3 regions of the Stenotrophomonas sp. LMG 10879 genome follow, and region 2 is predicted to be linked to each of the others. Evidence: predicted binding sites of a transcription regulator. Region 2 holds the regulator's gene; each other region holds the start of a gene.
What was found. Region 2 encodes FliA, which starts transcription of late flagellar genes. Its sites were predicted from a motif close to TAAAGTTTNNCNNNCNNNGGCCGATAA; they were not measured.
Positions count from the first base shown of each region.

Region 1 (6,658 bases), on a different contig from region 2:
GGACGCCGAACACGGTGTTCTCCAGCAGCCTGTCGGCGCAGTACACCGGCAAGCAGACCGGCGTGGTCAATACCTTCCTGAAGGCCTACACGCTGTATGACCTGACCGCTGCCTGGAACGTCAACGAGGTGCTGACCCTGCGCGGCGGCGTCAGCAACCTGGCCGACAAGAAGCTTTACGCCGACGGCGCCACCGACTACTTCGTGGCGGGCCGCAGCTACTTCCTCAGCATGACCGCGCGCTTCTGACGCGCACTGTGATCGCGCTGGCAACAGGCCAGCGCGATCGCGGCTGGTTTCCCAGGCTCAGTCGTTTTCCAGCACCGCCGGCGCCGCATCGCGGCTGGCCGCGATGCGTGCACGGTCCATCGCCACCGCCAGTTGCTGGCGGGCGAGCAGTTGTTGTGCCTGCACCACTTCGGGTGTCGGCAGGAGCACCGGTCCGGGTGCGTTTTCCGGTGTAGCGGGTGTGGTCATGCAACCTCCATGGACATACCGCTGCTACCCATGAAACACCGGGGTGGCAGCGGAACTGCGCACCCTATCCTAAAAACAAGGCGGATGGGTGACGGTGCGGCACCGGGACGCAAGCCCTTCGCGGTAGGAACGTCACAATTTTGACGCTCCAAGCTGGTTTGCTGAATGTGACTCACTTATCATGAAAACGTTTTCCTAACAGGGAAGTCCCTACTCACATGAATACCGTTGACCTCAGCCGCTTCAGCCCGAAGTGGCAGTTCCGCTTCAACTTCTTCCAGCAGCACGGCGCCCCCAAGGAGCCCGGCTTCAAGCAGGCGTGGAAGGCGCTGTCCTTCGGCGACCGCCTGAAGATCAACCTCAACTTCTTCGCCTTCTTCTTCGGCGCGATCTATCTGTTCATCCTGGGCATGTGGCGCAAGGCGCTGGTGGTGATCGGCATCAACATCGTGCTGATCGCGGTCAGCCTGGTGCTGCCGGACATCGTGGCCCGTGCACTGTTCATCGCGATGAACTTCCTGGTGGCGTCGAGCACCAACTACAGCTACTACCTGGAACAGGTGAAGGGCAACACCAGCTGGAACCCCTTCGAAGGCATGTTCTAAGCCGCAGCGCTCGACAGCGCAGCAGCACATCGACGCCCGGCCTCGGCCGGGCGTCGTCGTTCACGGCCCCGGTCAGGCAGCGCGCAACGTGGCCGTCGGGCGGTTGTCGGCCTGCAGGCGGAAGCGTGACACCGCAACCGCCAGCTGCTCGGCCTGTTCTTCCATCGCCCGCGCCGCCGCCGTGGCTTCTTCCACCAGCGCAGCATTCTGCTGGGTGGTCTCGTCCATCTGCACCACGGTCTGGTTGACCTGTTCGATACCGGCCGACTGTTCGCGCGAGGCGGCCGAGATCTCGGCCATGATCTCGTTGACCCGGCCGACCTGGCCGACGATCTCCTGCATCGTGCGGCCGGCGCCATGCACCAGCTGCGCACCGGCGCCGACATGGCCGACCGAGGCGTCGATCAGCTCCTTGATCTCCTTGGCTGCGCCTGCCGAGCGCTGTGCCAGCGCGCGCACCTCACTGGCGACCACCGCAAAGCCACGGCCCTGTTCGCCCGCGCGCGCCGCTTCCACCGCTGCGTTCAAGGCCAGGATGTTGGTCTGGAATGCGATGCCATCGATCACCGAGATGATCTCGGCGATGCGCTGCGAAGAAGTCTCGATCTGCTCCATGGTCTGCACCACCTGGCTGACCACCTGCCCGCCTTCGCTGGCAACGCCTGCGGCCGAGGCCGCCAGCTTGTTGGCCTGCAGGGCGTGATCGGCGTTCTGGCGCACGGTGGAGGTGAGCTCCTCCATGGACGCGGCGGTTTCTTCCAGGTTGGCCGCCTGCTGTTCGGTGCGGCGTGACAGGTCGCTGTTGCCCGACGCGATCTCGCCTGCGGCCAGGCGGATGCTGGAAGCGGACTGCTGGATCTGGCCGACGATCTGGGTCAACTGCTGCACGGTGCTGTTGGCATCATCGCGCATCACCGCGAACACCCCGTGGAAGTCACCCTCCATCCGCGTACTGAGGTCACCGGCGGCGATGGCGCGCAGCAGCGTCGACAGTGCGGCCAGGTTGTGGTCACTGACCTGCATCATGGTGTTCAGGGTTTCAACCATGCGGCGGAAATCATGCTCGAAGCGCTGCGCATCGCCGCGCACCGCGAAATCGCCCGCTGCTGCGGCGGCGGCCAACTGCTGGATCTGCTCGTTGATCGCCGCCAGGTTGCTCTTGGTGGTTGCCATGGCCGCAGTGAATACCGCCTTTTCGCCCGGCAGTGCCTCCATGTCCACGCTCAGGTCGCCCACCGCGTAGCGCTGCATCACCTCGACCAGGCGCTGGGTGACCGCGTTGCTGTCGGCCACCAGCTGGTTGCTGTCGGCCACCATGCGGCCGTACTCGCCCGGGAACACCGAGGCATCCATGCGGTAGCTGATTTCACCGGCATCATGGCGACGCGCCATCTCCGCCTGTGCGGCCATCACCGCCTGCAGCTGGCCACGCATGCCCTGCATCGCGTCCAGCAAGCGGCCCACTTCGTCGTTGCCCAGCACCGGCATGGCGGTATCCAGCTTGCCCGCGGCCACGTCGCCGGCGATGCGTACCGCCTGCGCCAGCGGGCGCACGGCCAGCCGCTGCAGCAGCAGGTAGACACCGCCGCTGAGCACCAGCGCGGCCACCACACCCACCAGCAGGATGATCCACAGCAGCTCACGGGCCTGCGCGATGATCACCGCGTGCGGCACCACCACGCCCAGCGCGAAACGCTGCGGCGCGTCACCCACCTGCAGCGGTACGTACAGGCGGACGTTGCCGGCAGCGTCGGGCTCGAACGCTTCGTACGTCTTGTCGGCGGCGATCTGCGCCAGCATACCGAGGGTGGCGGCATCGGTGCGCGGCTTGCCGATCTCGGCAGCATCGGCCGAGGCCAGCACCACGCCCTTCGGCGACAGCAGCTCGACACGGCCGGCACCCATCGGCGTCAGCGTGGCCAGGTGCTTCTGCAGCGCGTCCAGCGAGAAGTCGACGGTGAAGACACCGAGGAAGGTACCGTTCTCGACGATCGGCGTGCTGAGCGTGCTCATCAGCACCTGCTTGCCGCCGATGTCGTAGGCATACGGTTCACTGACCAGCGGCAGCTTGTCGCGGCTGGGCACCATGTACCAGTTGCCCGAGCCGCTGGGCGTCTCGGTGTAGTCGGTCATCGTCGACTGCTGCGGCTTGCCGTCCTGCCAGGCCCAGTAGCTCATGTAGCGGCCGGTGGCGTCGTGCGCCTCGCTGTTGACGAACTCGGCGTCCTTGCCGTCGAAGGCATTGGCCTCCCACATGGTGCTCTTGCCCAGCCATTCCGGGTGCGCGTGCAGCTGCTCGCCGATGACACTGGCCAGGCTGGCGCGATCGGGCACATCACCGCGCGCACGCTGGGCCAGCACGGTTTCCACCATCGCATCGTTGCTGGCGAAGGCCGTGCCCAGGTCGGCAGCCACCTGGCGCGCCTCGGCACGGGCTTCGCTGGCCATGGTCTGCCGCGAGGACGACACCAGCGCCGAACTGGCCTGGTGATAGATCAGGAACGCGGTCGCGCCGAAGCACAGCAACGCGATCACCGCGGTGCCCAGCATCAGCTTGTGGGCGATGCTGCCGGGGCGACGGGCAGCGACGGAACGGGAAGGAGGCATGGAAGGATCCGCAGGCAGTTCAGGTCGACCGGTGCCACCAGGGCACCGCGCAGATGCGCGATCCATCGCGCGGGCCGCCTGCCCCGCCGGATCGGACCCCGGCGCGGGAAGGCGCGCACCGGGTTAGCGGCCATGGCCGGGCGAGGTTGAGGCCCACCGCGCGGACAAACCTGAACCTGCTCAGCTGCGGCCGTCGACGCAGGCCTGTGCCGCTCGCCTGTTCTGTCCGGCGCCTTTATTCGGCGACGCGGTCGCGGATCCATTCCGCACGGGGCAGGACCTCGATGCTGCCCGCGGCGTACTGCTGCAGGACGTCCTCTGGACCGAACCGCGGCTGCCAGCCCAGTGCTGCACGCATCCGGCTGCTGTCGTAGACCCTGTCGATGCTGAGCGGCAGAGGCCAGCCACGGCGCTCGAACTCGGCCAGCAGCAGCGGTGCGCGGCGCGCCAGCACCTGGCGCGGATCGGCGGCCAGCTGCAGGCAGTCCTCGCGCCGGAAAGGCGTCGGCGCACAGGCGAGGTAGCGCTGGAAGGGCGCGCCTTCATCGTGAAGCAGCGCGGCATGGGCGCTGGCCACGTCGCGCGCGTCGATACCGCGGTGCAGGCGGAACATCGCCATGCGGTCAGGCGGCTCGGGGAAGCAGCGTGCCATCCGCAGCACGCGCACGGTGAACGTTGCACTTGCCGCCGCTTCGGCAGCGGCCTCGGCCTGCAGTTTGGTGCGGTGGTAGATCGTGCGTGGCAGCGGCTCGGTGTCCTCGTCGATCCAACGGCAGCCGCCCGACACCACGGCATGGCCGTACAACGCCGTGGTGCTGGTCAGCACGAAGCGCTGCACGCCGGCCTCGCGCGCCAGCTGCAGCAGGTTCGCGGTCGCCTCCACGTTGATCTGCTGGAACACCGTGTCAGGCACCAGGCCCACGTGCGGCGCGTGCAGCGCCGCGGTATGGATCACGGCGTCGACCCCCTGCACGGCGCGTTCCAGCGCCCGGCGATCGGTGACATCGGCAATCACGCGCGTGGTGGCGAAGGGACTGCGGTCCAGCCCCACCACCTCATTGGCACCCGCCAGCGCACCGAAGATCGCGCGCCCTATCCGCCCGGAACTTCCGGTCAACAGAATCTTCATTGAATCCATTCACTCGACAGCGCCCGGGACCTACCGGGATGCCTCGATTCTAGGCAAGCCCGATGGCATCGGCGATAGGAACCGATGACATTCTGCATGCCATCGCCGTCGGGTCGGCGGCGCTTGGCCCGGCAGCAGGCACTCACGCCTCCGAGCGGGCCGACACCAGCCGCAGGAAGGCGTCGTTCTGGTAGCGGCTCATGCGCAGCTGCTGGCCGTTCTCCAGGGTGAGTACGTGATGGCCATTGAACCAGGGGTGGATCGTCCTGACCCGCGCGATGTTGACGATGGCCGAGCGATGCACCCGGGCGAAATGCCTGGGATCCAGCCGTTCAGCCAGGCTGTTCATGGTTTCGCGAAGCTCGTGCACGCGATCGGCCAGATGCAGTTGCACCGTATTGCGATTGGCGCGGATCCAGAGGATGTCCTGCACCGCCAGCAGCAGCATCGCCTCGCCATCACGTACGGCAATACGCTGCAGATGATCCTCGCGCCTGCGCAGTACATCCAGCGCCTGCAGCAGGCGCGTGTTGTCGGCGGCATTGGCGGCCTGGGCCAGCCGGCACTTCGCGCGCAGCAAGGTGGCCGCGAAACGCTCGCGACTGAAGGGCTTGACGAGGTAATCCAGTGCATTGGCCTCGAATGCGCGTACCGCATACTGCTCGTAGGCGGTGACGAATACCGTGGCCGGCATCCGCGCGGCGCCGATGGTGGCCAGCACGTCCAGACCGGTGATGCCAGGCATCTGCACATCCAGGAACACCAGGTCCGGCGACTGCGCGCGGATGGCTGCCACGGCAGACACTCCGTCACCGCACTCGGCTACATGGTCGATGTCCGCATCACCGTGCAGCAGGCGCGTCACCGCGCGCCGGGCGATCGGCTCGTCGTCCACCACCAGCACGCTCAGGCTCATGCGGCACTACCGTGCACGACAAACTCGGGAGCGTCATCGGCATCGTCCAGCATCCGCAGTGGCAACCGCACCCTGCAGGCCACACCGTGCGGCCAGAGCAGGTCCAGGCGCACCTCGGCCGCATCGCCGTACAGCTCGCGCAGGCGCAGCCGCGTATTGGACAGGCCGATGCCATGACCACCGGGCGCCCCGGGCTGCTGCAGCGTGCTGTTCTGGTTGCGCACCTCGATGCACAGCATGTCACCGTCGCGGCGGCCCTCGATCTCGATGGTGTCCTCGCCGAGGTTGCGGCCGATGCCATGGCGCAGCGCGTTTTCCACCAGCGGCTGCAGGATCAGGCTTGGAACCGCGCCATCCAGCAGTTCCGGTGCAACATAGATGCGGCTGTGCAGGCGATCCTTGAAGCGCGTGCGCTGGATGCCGAGGTACAGCTCGATCAACTCCAGTTCCTGGCGCAGGCTGATTTCCTGGCCGTCGTAGTCTTCCAGAAAAGCGCGGAGCAGCTCGCTCAGACGCAGCAGCATGTCTTCGGCACTGGCCTTGTCTTCATCCAGCAGGGTGACGATTGCGTGCAGCGTATTGAACAGGAAATGCGGCTGCAGCTGCGACTTCAACGCCAGCAACCGCGACTGCGCCAGCTCGGTCGCCAGCCTGCTTGCCTCTATCTCGCGGCGCACCTTTTCCTGCTGGAAATGCAGCGCCTGCTGGATCGCGAAAAGTGCCCAGTAGGTCAGCAGGCCCAGCGCGAAATGCTGGGCAATGAAATACCACAGCTGCTCGCCAAAACTGCTGGGCTCGAACCAGGTGGACACCAGGGCCCCCACCACCATCGCCAGCCCGGTGACCCCCACGCTGGCCAGCAGCTGCACCCCCAGACCGGCCAGCCTTCGCTCCGGCCGCAGCGGATAGCGTTCGCCCAGGGCGA
Region 1 is NZ_PEJT01000008.1:176,927-183,584, reverse strand. Features, by position in the region: gene CR919_RS14250 (TonB-dependent receptor) at 1-248, shown strand, start outside; gene CR919_RS21215 (hypothetical protein) at 306-476, opposite strand; gene CR919_RS14245 (DUF2628 domain-containing protein) at 695-1,081, shown strand; gene CR919_RS21435 (methyl-accepting chemotaxis protein) at 1,154-3,688, opposite strand; gene CR919_RS14235 (NAD(P)-dependent oxidoreductase) at 3,924-4,817, opposite strand; gene CR919_RS14230 (response regulator) at 4,960-5,733, opposite strand; gene CR919_RS14225 (histidine kinase) at 5,730-6,658, opposite strand, start outside.
Region 1: a site for FliA is predicted at 3,812-3,838, ahead of CR919_RS21435 (methyl-accepting chemotaxis protein). Genes of this name have one in related genera too.

Region 2 (6,658 bases):
AGGGCGTAGACGTCTTCGCCGGCCTGCACCAGCAGGGTCGGCAGGATCGCCAGGGTCAACGGCACACGGATCATGAAGCGGCTGCCGCGGCCCAGTTCCGACTGGATCTGAATCTGCCCGCTCAGCTCGCGGATGCGCGACTGCACCACGTCCATGCCGACGCCGCGGCCGGAAATGTCGGTGACCTGCTGCTTGGTCGAGAAGCCCGGCAGGAACACCAGGTGCAGGCATTCCTCGCTGCTCAGGCGGGCGGCGGCTTCCGGATCGATCAGGCCCTTTTCGCGTGCCTTGGCGCGCAGCTTTTCCGGATCGATGCCGGCACCGTCGTCCTGCACTTCGATGCTGACGTAGTCGCCTTCCTGCTGCGCCGACAGGCGCACGTGGCCCATCCGCGGCTTGCCCTGCGCTTCGCGCAGATCAGGCATTTCCACGCCATGGTCGATGGCGTTGCGGACCAGGTGCACCAGCGGGTCGGCCAGCGCTTCGACCAGGTTGCGGTCGAGCTCGGTCTCCGCGCCGATCAGTTCCAGGTCCACTTCCTTCTTCAGCGAACGCGCAACGTCGCGCGCCACCTTCGGGAAGCGCGAGAACACCTTGCCGACCGGCTGCATGCGGGTGCGCATCACTGCCGACTGCAGGCGCGCGGTGGCGATATCCAGCGTCGACACGGCACGGTCCAGCTCTTCATCGCGCAGGCGTGTGCGCAGCGTCTTCAACCGGTTTCGTGACAGCACCAGTTCGCCGATCAGGTTGACGATGGCGTCCAGGCGCTTGGTATCCACGCGCACGGTGTGTTCGGCTTCGGCGACGGGCTTGTTGGGCGCCGGCTTGGCAGCGGGTGCGGCCGGCGCGGGCGCCGGTCGTGGTGCCGGTGCGGCAGCAATCGCGGCGATGGCGTTGCTGCCCGGGGCGGCACCGCCATGCAGCTGGTCGAGCAGCGCCTCGAACTCGTCTTCGCTGATCATGTCGTCGGCCTTCTTCGCCGCCGCCACGGGTGCTGGCGCCTTGCCGCCGTGCAGCTGGTCGAGCAGGGCTTCGAACTCGTCGTCGGTGATCAGGTCACCACCGCCGGCACCCGGCGTGGCGGCCGAGGGCGCAACCGCGCCACCGCCATGCACGTCGAACTGGGCGACCAGTTCGGGCGGGGCAAAGCCGGGCTCGGTACCCGAGGACACCGCGTCAAGCATCGACTGCAGGTAGTCCAGTGATTGCTGGGCGGCATCGAAGTGATGTGCCTGCAGTACGGCCTGGCCGGCACGCGCGGCGCCCAGCGCCTCTTCGGCGGCGTGGCACAGTTCGACCATCGCGGTGATGCCGAGGAAACCTGCGCCGCCTTTCAGCGTGTGGTAGCCACGGAACACCGCGTTGAGCTGTTCATTGTCCTGCGGTGCCTGTTCCAGCGACACCAGCTGTTCGCCGAGGCGATCCAGGATTTCCTGGGCCTCGATGATGAAATCGGCAGTGATGTCGTCGGCTACCGCGCCCATGGTTACAGCCCCAGATCCGACAACAGGTCGTCGGCGTCGTTCTGCGAGACCGCATGGCGGTCCAGCCCTTTCAGTGCCGGCCCGGCCAGTTCCGGGTCGGTGCGATGCTGTTCCGGCGGCAGGCCGAGCGCGCCGAAGCCTTCGTGCACGCGGCGGACGATGCCCACCACGCGGCGGATGATCTGTCCGGTCAGGTCCTGGTAGCTCTGGGTCAGGGCGATCTCGGTGAGGTTGTGGCGGATGCGGTCCAGCTGCACGTCCTGGCCCGGCTGCAGGCCATCGGCGCGCAGCTGTTCGGTCAGGTTGCGGCACTCTTCGGCCAGGTCCAGGGTGCGGTGGGTGGCCTGTTCGGTCATCGCCACCACGTGGTCCAGGCGCGCGCAGGCGTCGTCCAGCTCGCCGGCTTCATCGGGCACGGTCGGCAGTTCGCCCAGTGCCTGGCCCAGTTCGCGGGCCAGCCGCGAAAGGCCGCTCATCATCGGCTGGGTGCGCAGCGCCACCAGGCCGTCGATGCGCTGGCGCCAGGCCGCCTCGTCGCCGGATTCCAATGCATCCAGGGCTTCCTGCAGGCGCAGGGCGAGGGCGCTCTTGTCGACCGTGGTGTCCATCAAGCGCTGGCCGCCAGGCGTTCGAAGATCTTGCCGAGCTTCTCTTCCAGCGTCTGTGCGGTGAACGGCTTGATGATGTATCCGTTCACGCCGTTCTGCGCCGCTTCGATGATCTGCTCGCGCTTGGCTTCGGCGGTCACCATCAGCACCGGCAGGGTCTTCAGCTTGGCATCGGCACGGATCGCCTTCAGCAGTTCGATGCCGGTCATCACCGGCATGTTCCAGTCGGTCACCACGAAGTCGAACGGCTGGCTCTGCAGCAACGACAGCGCGGCATGCCCGTCCTCGGCTTCGGCGGTATTGGTGAAGCCCAGATCGCCCAGCAGGTTCTTGACGATACGACGCATGGTCGAGAAATCGTCGACGATCAGGATGCGCATGTTCTTGTTCAAAGCAGAGTTCCTTTGTTGATCAGCTCTCGAGGCCGGCGTCGGCCGCCTCGAAAATCTTCAGTCGGCCACGCAGGCGCAGAACCGCCTGGCCGTGGATCTGGCAGACCCGCGACTCGCTCACGCCGAGCACTGCGCCGATCTCTTTCAGGTTCAGTTCCTGCTCGTAGTAGAGCGACAGCACCAGCTGTTCGCGCTCGGGCAGGTGGCCGATGGCATTGCCCAGCTCGCGGCCGAACTCGCCGCGTTCCAGCACCTGCTGCGGGGTCGGGCCGCCCTGGGCGACGGTGTCCAGCTCGCCCTGGTCTTCGATGCGTGATTCCAGGCTCAGCACCTGCCCGCGCGAGGCGTCTTCCATCAGGCGCAGGTACTCGGGCAACGGCATCTCCATCGCGGCGGCCACTTCGGTGGCGCTGGCGGCGCGGCCGGTGCTCTGCTCCAGGCGGCGGATGGTGGCAGCGGCGTCGCGGGCACGGCGGTGCACCGAACGCGGCACCCAGTCGCCACGACGGATCTCATCGATCATCGAACCGCGGATGCGGATCGAGGCGTAGGTCTCGAACGAGGCACCCTGGTCGGCGTCGTAGCTGCGCGACGCTTCGATCAGGCCCATCATGCCGGCCTGGATCAGGTCGTCCACTTCAACGCTGGCCGGCAGGCGTGCGGCCAGGTGGTGGGCGATGCGCCGCACCAGGTCCGAGTGCTGGGCGATTACTTCATTGGCCGCCGTGCGCTGGACCTCTCTGTACTGGGCGGCGCCTTTCATGCGGCCACCCCACGCTGCTTGATGATGCGTTCGAGGAAGAACTCGACGCCACCGCGCGGCTCGGTCGGTGCCTGCCAGCGAGCGGTGCGGCGGGCGATCTCGGTGATCGCCAGTGCCGACGGGCTGGACGGATAGGCCTTCACCACCGGCTGCTGGCGCTGCACCGACAGGCGCAGCCAGTCGTCCTGCGGCACGCAGCCGAGGTAGTTCAGCGAGACATCGGCGAGGAATTTCTCGCAGACGCGGGTCAGCTTCTCGTACAGCACGCGGCCTTCGTTGGGGTCGCGCACCATGTTGGCCACCACCTGGATGCGGTCCACGCCACGCTCGCGCGACAGCACCTTGATCAGGGCATAGGCGTCGGTGATCGAGGCCGGTTCGTCGCAGACCACCACCACGGTGTCCTGCGCGGCCTGGCAGAAGGTCAGCACGCCATCGGTGATGCCGGCGGCGGTGTCCACCACCATGATGTCCAGCTCGCGCTCCAGTTCGGAGAACACGTTGACCAGGCCCACATGCTCGGCCGGGGCCAGCTCGGCCATGTGCCGGCGGCCGGACGCGGCCGGCACCACCAGCACGCCGTTCGGGCCTTCGATGATCACGTCATCCAGGCTGCAACGCCCAGCGACCAGGTCGGCCAGGGTATTGGTGGGGCTCAGGCCGAGGATCACGTCGATGTTGGCCAGGCCGAGGTCGGCATCCAGCAACAGGGTGCGTTTGCCCATGCCGGCAAGCGCCACGGCCAGGTTGGCCGACACGTTGGTCTTGCCGACGCCGCCCTTGCCGCCGGTCACGGCAATCGTGCGCACAGGGCCGAGCGGCTCGCTGCGGGTCGCCGTCAGCGGGAAGGTGGTGGTCAGCTTGGCGTACTCACGCGACGGCATGGTTCAACTCCGGGTTGCAGGGCATATCGGCCGCGCGGCGCAAATCTTCAAGGCGAAGTACAAGATTGGCTGCACTGGCCCGGTGCAGGTCGTCCGGGACGTCCTGGCCATCGGTCACCCAGGTGATCGGCAGCTTGTGGTCCACCGCCACCGACAGGGCGTTGCCGAAGCGGCCGGTCTCGTCCAGCTTGCTCAGCACCAGGCCCTGCAGGTTGGCCGCGCCGAAGCGGCGCACCACCTCGTCCATGTCGCCGAAGCTGGTGTTGGCCGGCAGCACCAGCAGGGTGCGGACCTGGCGGGCAGCGCGCAGCCACTGCAGCTGGGCGGCCAGTGCGCGGTCGCGCGGGCCCAGGCCGGCGGTGTCGATCAGCACCAGCTTGTAGTCCTTCAGGCGCTCCAGCAGCTGGTCCAGATCGGTGCCGCTGTTGGCCTCGTGCACCGCGATGCCGAGCTGGCGGCCATAGCCGTACAGCTGTTCACGGGCGCCGATGCGCATCGTATCGGTGGTGACCAGGGCGACGTCGCGGGCGGCATGGGCTTCGGCGAAGCGCGAGGCCAGCTTGGCGATGGTGGTGGTCTTGCCGGCACCGGTCGGGCCGACCAGAGCGATCACGCCGCCTTCCTCCATCGGGTCGACCGGGGCGATCGGCAGCTTGCGCGAGATCAGCCCCAGCATCAGGCCGCGGCCACGATGCGCTTCGGTTTCCAGCGGAATCTGCATGGCCACGTCGCGGGCGATGCCAGCGTCGAAGCCGTACTCGTCCATCAGGTCCAGCGCGGTGGCGCGTACCGGGCAGCCGCGCAGGCGCTCATCGGTGAAGCGGTTCATTTCGCGCTCGATCACCTGGCGCATGCCGGCCACTTCCTGGCGCAGGTGGCGGATCTCGGCGTCGTCGGCGACCAGGGTGAGGGCAGGTGCCGGTGCCAGCGCCGGCAGCGGTGCCGGTGCAGCTTCCGTCGGCTGCACGGCAACCGGCGCATGGGGTGCTTCGTCTTCGGGCGCTGCGGCGGCCTGGCTGGCAACCGGCAGCGGCGGCGGCGAGACTGCCGGCAGCTGCGCGCTGTCTTCCAGCGGCGGATCGATCTGGAAGCGGGCGCGGTTCACCGCGGCAGCTGCGGCCGGCAAGGGCGCAACGATGGCGTCGGCAAACGGGGCGAAGATCTGTTCCGGCAGCGTCGATTCATTGACGGCGGCGCGCGCCAGCGTAGCGGCGAAACCGGTGCTGCCACGGGTCGGCACGATTTCGTCGGCGCTGTCGAGGGTGCGGCCGGTCGCGCCGACGGCAGCGCGGGCGAGGGCGGCGACGGCGGAAGTGGTGGCTGCCACCGGCTCCGGTGCCGGGGTGTTGCTGCGACGGCGGGTGACCGCGGCGATCACCGCGTCGGCGGCGGTACGCGGCTTCGGTGCGGGCGGCGGCGCCACGTCGCGACGCGACGCTTCCAGGGCGCGCTGCACGGCGCTCTCATCGTAGTTGGCGGCTGCCACGATCTCGATGCCTTCCTCGATCCGGCGGTTGGACAGGATCACGGCGTCAGGACCATGTTCCTTGCGCACCAGGTTCATGGCCGAGCGCATGTCGGCGGCGACGAATCGTTTGATTTTCATGCTGTGGTCACGGGACGAAGTCGGCGGAGTGGCGGTCGGAGAACGCGGGTGGTCGGTGGTCTGCACGGTTCGGGTTCCCCTTGGAATCTGTCTGTTGCGGGTGTTTGAAAGTGGTGTCTGTTTTCTGGCGCTTTGCAGGGCGGCGTCAGCTGATCGTTCCGACCAGCTTCAGGCGCTTGTCCTCCGGCACCTCGCTGTAAGCCAGGACCGACAGCGACGGAACGCTGTGGCGGACCAGGCGGGCCAGCGCGGCGCGCACCGGGCCTGGTACCAGCACCACCGCGGGCTCGTTGCGGGCTTCCTGCTTGCTGACACATTCGGCCAGGCTCTGGTGCAGTCGCTCAGCGAGTCCGGGTTCCAGCGCGGCGCCGTTGCCCTGCGTGGACTCCTGCAAGACACGTTCCAATTGCGGGTTGAGGGTGAACACCGGCAGCTCCGCCGACATTCCGGCGATCTCCTGCACGATGAAGCGGCCCAGCGCGGTGCGCACAGCGGCGGTCAGCGTGGCCGGGTCCTGGCTGTGCGGGGCATGTTCGACCAGGGCTTCGGCGATCTTGCGCAGCTGGCGGATCGGAATGCGCTCGACCAGCAGGTTCTGCAGCACGCGCACCACCGCCGACAGCGGCAGCGCCTTCGGCGTCAGATCTTCGACGAGCTTGGGCGCGCTCTTGGCCAGGTTGGCCAGCAGATGCTGCACTTCCTCGTGGCCGAGCAGTTCCGGTGCGTGCTCGCGGATCAGGTGCGAAAGGTGGGTGGCCACCACCGTGGCCGGGTCGACCACGGTGTAGCCCAGGGTTTCTGCCTGGGCGCGCTGGTGCGGCTGGATCCAGGTCGCATCCAGGCCGAAGGCCGGGTCCTTGCCGGCGATGCCTTCCAGCGGACCGAGCGCACTGCCGGGGTCCAGCGCCAGTTCGCGGT
Region 2 is NZ_PEJT01000001.1:173,962-180,619, forward strand. Features, by position in the region: gene CR919_RS00690 (chemotaxis protein CheA) at 1-1,487, opposite strand, end outside; gene CR919_RS00695 (protein phosphatase CheZ) at 1,490-2,095, opposite strand; gene cheY (chemotaxis response regulator CheY) at 2,095-2,487, opposite strand; gene CR919_RS00705 (RNA polymerase sigma factor FliA) at 2,507-3,250, opposite strand; gene CR919_RS00710 (P-loop NTPase) at 3,247-4,134, opposite strand; gene flhF (flagellar biosynthesis protein FlhF) at 4,121-5,740, opposite strand; gene flhA (flagellar biosynthesis protein FlhA) at 5,886-6,658, opposite strand, start outside.

Region 3 (6,658 bases), on a different contig from region 2:
CATTGGCTGCTGTTCGGCGAGCGCCAGCGCGCGCACGACTTCCTGTTCGCCGAGGACATCATCCGATGGCAGGCTGACGCACACCTGCGGCGGTTGGATCAGGCGTATTCGCGTGACGTCGACGATGGCAGCTACGTGCAGCATCGACTGCGCGCCGCGGTGGATGAGCTGCACGCGTGGCTGGCACGCGGTGCGGTGATCCATGTCTGTGGATCGCTGCACGGCATGGCCGAAGGCGTGGACCAGGTGCTGCGCGAGGCGCTGGGCGATGACGCGGTGGAAACGCTGCTTGAGAACGGACGTTACCGGCGCGACGTGTATTGAGTCCGTTCGCCGGGTATGGCCCGGCGCTACCCGCCCTGGGTTTCAACGGTAGCGCCGGGCCACGCCCGGCGAAGGCGATCAGGCCATCACGCCGCCGCCCGCGCCCGACGCTCGGGCTGTATTCGGAACACGCCCACCGCTTCGGCCAGCGCCTGCACCTGGGCCTGCATCTGCGCGGTCGATGCGCCGGCTTCTTCCACCAGGCTCGCATTGCGCTGCGTGCTGGCCTCCATCTGCACGATGGTCTGGTTCACCTGGGCGATGCCCGCATGCTGTTCGTGCGAGGCACTGCGGATACCGGCCAGCAGCCCGGCCAACTGCTGCACGCTGCTGACGATCTCGTCCATCGTCGTGCCCGCCTGCTCGGCCTGCGTACTGCCTTGACCGACCCGCGCCACCGAATCCTCGATCAGCCCCTTGATCTGCTTGGCCGCATCCGCACTGCGCTGCGCCAGCAGGCGCACTTCGGCCGCCACCACCGCGAAGCTGCGGCCCTGCTCGCCTGCACGCGCGGCCTCCACTGCCGCGTTGAGGGCCAGGATATTGGTCTGGAAGGCGATGCCATCGATCAGCTGGATGATGTCGCCGATGCGCCGCGACGACGCGCTGATGCCCTGCATGGTCGCCACCACCTGGCCGACCGCAGTGCCGCCGCGCTCGGCAACCCTGGCGGCGTCGCGTACCAGTCCGTCAGCACGCCCCGCGGCGTCGGCATTGCGGCCGACGGTGTTGGTCAGCTCATGCATGGATGCTGCGGTTTCTTCCAGGTTGGCTGCCTGCTGTTCCGTGCGCTGGGAAAGATCGTGATGGCCGGCAACGATCTCGCCCACGCCCACATCCAGGCGCACAGTGGCCTGCTGGATACGGGTGACGATGTGGCCCAGCTGCGCGACAGTGGCGTTGGCATCATCCCGCATGCGCGCGAACACGCCCTGCAGGTCACCCTCCATGCGCACGCTCAGGTCACCGCGTGCCAGCGCGGCCAGCAGCGACTGCAGGTCGCCCAGGTTGGTCTCGAAGGTGGACAGCAGGCGGTTGATGCTGGTCGACAGCGTGCGCACGAAGCCCTGCTTGCCGTCCAGCGCGATGCGCCCCTGCAGTTCGCCATGCGCTGCCGCATCAACCAGCGCCGCCACTTCGGTTTCCAGCAGCGTTTCCAGCGCGCGGCTGCGCCATTCCACCGCGACACCAAGGAAGTGCTCGTCCTCGACAATGGCATTGGCGATCAACTGGTAGCGGGTGCCGGCGTGGCCGATCTCACGCTCTTCGCGCTGACGGACGCCGATCAGTCCCGCCAGCGCCGGATGCAGGCGGACCGCGTCACTGCCGAGCAATGTCTCTGCGGAAAGATCCAGCAACTGCAGCAGCGCCGGGTTGGCGTAGGCCACCCGCCCTTCCGCATCAACCACCATCAGGCCGGTCTGGGCGCTGTCCAGCGCCTGCCGCACGCGCGTGTTGCCGCGTGCCAACGCGCGTTCGGTCTCGGTCCGCGCACGCAGGCGCTGCTGCATGTCGACGAGGCGCTGCGCGAGCTGACCGATCTCATCGTTGGCGTTGTGCACGCGCAGCGTGGTGTCGAGCCGATCATCCGCGATATCGCCTGCAAAGCGCAGGGTGTCCTGGATCGGCCGACGCACCGCGCGTACCACCAGCACCAGGCTGGTGATCAGCACACCGGCCACCAGCAGCAGGGTAGCCACGAACAGCACGCTGGCCATCCTTGCGCCCGATCGCTGGCGCAGTTGTGCCTGTTCCAGTGCCGCAACCTGGGCCTGCTGGAACGCGGCCAGTGCCGGGCCGACGGCCGCCGCGGTCTCGAGCAGCGACTGCGCCTCCACGTCCAGGCCGACGCGCGCGGCGGTATAGCCCAGCAATGCAGCCTGGTAGGCCTCCATGCCATTGCGTACGCGTTCCTGCACCTCGGCGGGCAGGCCAGCCAATGCCAGGTCGAAGGGCAGCTTTTCTTCGCTGGCACGATCGGCGTGGGTGGAATCGCCATCGAGCAGCAGCAACGCTTCCTGGCGCCGCATCCGCTGCACATGCAGGGACAGCGCTGGCCGCTCCAGCGCATCCACCTGCGCCTGCAGCGCGTCGGCCGCCTGCTGCAGCTGCGCGGCCAGGCCGGCATCGCCGCGTCCCATCTCATCCACCCGCTCGAACAATGCGGCGATGCCCTGTGAGAAGGCATCGACCGCCTCGGCCATCGCCTGCAGCGCCTTGCGCCGGCCCGCATCCATCGGCATGCCGCGCAACGCCTGCAGGTCCTGCTTCAACATCTGCTGCGTGGCCAGCAACTGGCTGCGGTCCGCAGCATCGAAACTGCGCGCATACTGGGTCTGCAGTCGCCGGGCCTCGGCCACCCGCGCCGCCAGCGAAGCAACGCGGTCACTGCCGTGCTGGTAGCTGGCCTGGTCACGTGCCGCCTGCGTACTCGCATGGCTGGTCCAGGCATGGACGGCGGCAATGGCCACCAGGCCCAGGCTGCAGACCAGCAACGTCGCCTTGAGCTTGTCGGCAACGCCGAGTCGATGTGGCTGCAGCCAGCGCAGCAGGCCAGGGAAACGGGAACGCAACCCGACAACGCGGCTACGCAGGGACCGAAGGTGGGGAACGACGGCCGACATGACAGGCTCCAGGCGGAAGGACGCACCTGTATCGGCCGGTTTCAACAGAACTTTAGCGGTGGATTGAATCCTGCCGCGGGCAGTGGCCAGTCGTCGCTGTTGTACCGGCCGCAGGCGACCGGGGGATGACACCGGCGCGCCGCGCTTGACCTCAACCCCGGTTGCGGTAGCACAGTGGAGGCCCCTGCCCGTGGTGCCTGCCATGTCCGTCGACGTCTCCCGTTACCTGCAGCGACTGCAGCTGGATGCCCCACCACCGCTTACCCTGGCCGGGCTGACCCTGCTGCAGCAGCGCCACAACGCCCTGCTGCCGTTCGAGACCCTGACCAGCCTGCTGCGCGACGCGGTCGCCATCGACCTGGACAGCGTCCAGCACAAGCTGCTGCACGCGCAGCGCGGTGGCTACTGCTTCGAACTCAATGGCGCGTTCCTGGCCCTGCTGCAGGCCCTGGGTTTCGATGCGCGACCACTGAGCGCACGTGTGCTGTTGTCAGCCGCCGATGGCGAGCTGACCGCGCGTACGCACCTGCTGCTGCGGGTGCATCTGCTGGGCGAGGACTGGCTGGTCGATACCGGCTTCGGCAGCCTGACCCCGACCGTGCCACTGCGCCTGCATGAGACCGCAGTCCAGGACACACCGCATGAGCGCTACCGCGTGCAGCGGCTGGAGGATGGCGACTACATGCTCGCCTCTGAGGCCGGTGACGACTGGCGGCCGCTGTACCGTTTCGACCTGCAGGCACCGGCGCCGATCGATAACGAGGTAGGCAACTGGTATGTGTGTACGCATCCGCAGTCGAGCTTCCCTGGCCAACTGCGTGCATCATTGACCGGACCGGATTGGCGACGCACCATCGGCAGCGGCAACTACACCGAATATCGCCCGGGCCAGGTGCCGGCCAAGCGCCCGCTGCGTGATGTACAGGACGTGCGCGAGGTGCTGCAGCAGGGCTTCGGCATGCGCCTTCCGGATGATCCGCGATTGGATCCGGCCATCGCCGACTGGCTGCAGCGGTCGCGGGCCGCGTCCGTGTAGCGCCGTTGTCGGCGCTCAGATGATGCGCAGGGTGATCGCCTTCAGCACCGCACGGGTGCGATCACGCGTACCCAGCTTGTCCAGCAGGCTGGATACATAGTTCTTCACCGTGCCCTCGGCCAGGAACAGGCTGCGCGCGATTTCCTTGTTGCTGTAGCCACCGGCCAGCAACCGCAGGATCGCCACTTCGCGTTCACCGAAGGTATCGCTGGGCGGCGCTTCGTCATGGAATCGATAACGTGCCCGTACCGGTTCGGTGCTGACCGGCAACAGCAGCGTCTGGCCGGCAGCGACCCGCTCAATGGCCTCGCGTAGGTCTGCCGGCGCTGCGTCCTTGAGCAGGAAACCCTGCGCGCCGGCCTCGCTGGCACGCAGCAGCAGGTCACTCTCGTCGAAGGTGGTCAGCAGCAGGCAGGGCGTTCTGTCGCCACGCGCACGCAGCTGGCGCAGTGCCTCGATGCCATCCAGGCCGGGCATGCGGATATCGCTGAGCACCACGTCCACCTGGTGCGTGGCAAGCCCCTGCAGCAGTGCCTGGCCATCCTCGGCTTCCAGCACCACCTGCATCCCCAGCCCCTGCAGCAACGCGCGCAGGCCGGCGCGCACCAGTGCCTGGTCGTCGGCCAGTGCGATGCGGATCGCCGCGGTGCTCATGCCGGCAACCGTGCAATCAGGTGCATGCCGCCCTGCTCGGTGCGCGCAAGCTGCAGCTCGCCCTGCATCACGGCCAGACGCTCGCGCATACCAGCAATGCCATTGCCTTCGCTGATGCGCTCAGCACGCTGGCCGTCATCGCGGATATCAACACGCAAGCGGGAATCCTCTTCGGTCATCGTCAACCACACGGTGCCGGCATCGGCGTGGCGTGCGGCATTGGTCAATGCTTCCTGGACCAGGCGCAGCACCGTCTCGGCCAGCTGCGGGTCGGTCACCCGCAGGCCTTCGGCAATCTGCACCTGCAGGCGCGGGCGTGGGAATGGCGCAGCCAGCGCGTGCAGCGCGGTGTCGAGGTCCAGGCCACGATCATCACGCATCGACTGCACGACCTGGCGGATGTCGGTCAGCAGCTCACCGGACAATTGTTCGGCCAACAGCAGACCATCGCGTCCGGCCAGCGCCGGATCGGCGGCCAGCGCGCGCAGGTTCAAGCGCATGGCGGTGAGCTTGTGTCCGGCCACGTCGTGCAGTTCACGCGCCAGTCGCAGGCGCTCGGCATCACGCGCACTGTCGGCCAGCAGCGCGCGCGTGGCCAGCAGGTCCGCATTGACCCGGGCCAACGCATCGCGGGCCAGTGCGGTGCTGCGCGCGTAGTGCGCCGTGAGCGCAGCGAACACCTGGAAGCCGCCGTACAGCAGCACGATCATCAACGGCTGCGGAAAGGCCGCCTGCCTGAGCACCGCATACAGCGCGATGTTGGCGGCCAGGGCAATGACCAGCACCACCCGCGGCGGCCAGTGCTCGGCCAGCTGTGCAACCAGCACCACCAGCAGGATCGGCGCGGTGCCGGTACGCGGTTCCAGCGCCACCATGGCCACCGCCAGCCCGGCCTGCACGATACCGGCGATCAATCGCACGCCCTGGCGGGTGGGCAGCTGCGAATGCGCAGCAAACAACAGCAGGAACAGGCCAAGCACCGCCCAGCGCAGGCCCGCACCCTGGGTGTGCACGCCCAGGGTCAGACCGACCACCAGGATGGTGACCAGGCCAGCCAGGCTGAGCGGGCGCAGCAGATGACGGAAGAAGGTGGGCATGACTGCATGCTGCGGGCAGCGGTGGCCGCTCGGCAATGGGTGCGGCGCATAAAGTGACTTCTGGCACGTCGAATCGATGACCACTGGCCCTGATCGCTGCGCGTGCGGCCGCACAGACTGGCCACACACCGCCCACGGAGCCACCGCCATGATCCGCACCATCCTGCTTTCCGCCACCCTCGCCGGCCTGTCGCTGGCCGCCAATGCCGCCGCCGAGCTGGCCGTCAACGTGCATGACGTCCGCGCCCAGACCGGCACCCTGCGTGTCGCGCTGGTCAATACCACTGCGGCCTGGGACGGCAAGGCTGCGCCGGTACAGGCGCAGCAGGCACGCCCACAGGGCGACAGCGCGCACTTCACCTTCAAGGACCTGCCGGCCGGCGACTACGCCGTGCTGCTGACCCATGATGAGAACGACAACGGCACGCTCGACACGAACCTGGTGGGCATGCCGGTGGAGGGCTATGGCTTCAGCAACAACCCGCAGGTGATGCGCAAGCCGACCTTCGATGAAGCGCGTTTCAGCGTGCCGGCCAGCGGCACCGCCATTGACATCAGCCTGCGCTGATCCTTCCACTCCGCCTGAGACCTGCCATGGACCGTCGCCGCTTCCTCCGTACCCTGATCAGCAGCACCGCCGGCCTGGCCCTGGGCGCGGCGGCCCTGCGCAGCGCGCCCGCGTTCGCCAACGACCCTGCACAGTTCGCCGAAGGCGTACAGGCGCATCCGTGGCTGCTGGGATGGCGCAGCGTGACCAGCGAAACGCTGGGGCCGGCCACGGTGGATCTGCAGGGACGGTTGCCGACCGGACTGGCGGGAACGCTGTACCGCAATGGCCCGGCCTGGAGCGAGCGCAACGGCCTGCGCTACGACCACTGGTTCGATGGTGACGGCATGGTCCACGGCTGGCACTTCAACGGCGA
Region 3 is NZ_PEJT01000008.1:84,668-91,325, reverse strand. Features, by position in the region: gene CR919_RS13800 (sulfite reductase flavoprotein subunit alpha) at 1-324, shown strand, start outside; gene CR919_RS13795 (methyl-accepting chemotaxis protein) at 411-2,948, opposite strand; gene CR919_RS13790 (arylamine N-acetyltransferase) at 3,151-3,984, shown strand; gene CR919_RS13785 (response regulator transcription factor) at 4,000-4,638, opposite strand; gene CR919_RS13780 (histidine kinase) at 4,635-5,735, opposite strand; gene CR919_RS13775 (DUF2141 domain-containing protein) at 5,884-6,303, shown strand; gene CR919_RS13770 (carotenoid oxygenase family protein) at 6,330-6,658, shown strand, end outside.
Region 3: a site for FliA is predicted at 2,977-3,003, ahead of CR919_RS13795 (methyl-accepting chemotaxis protein). Genes of this name have one in related genera too.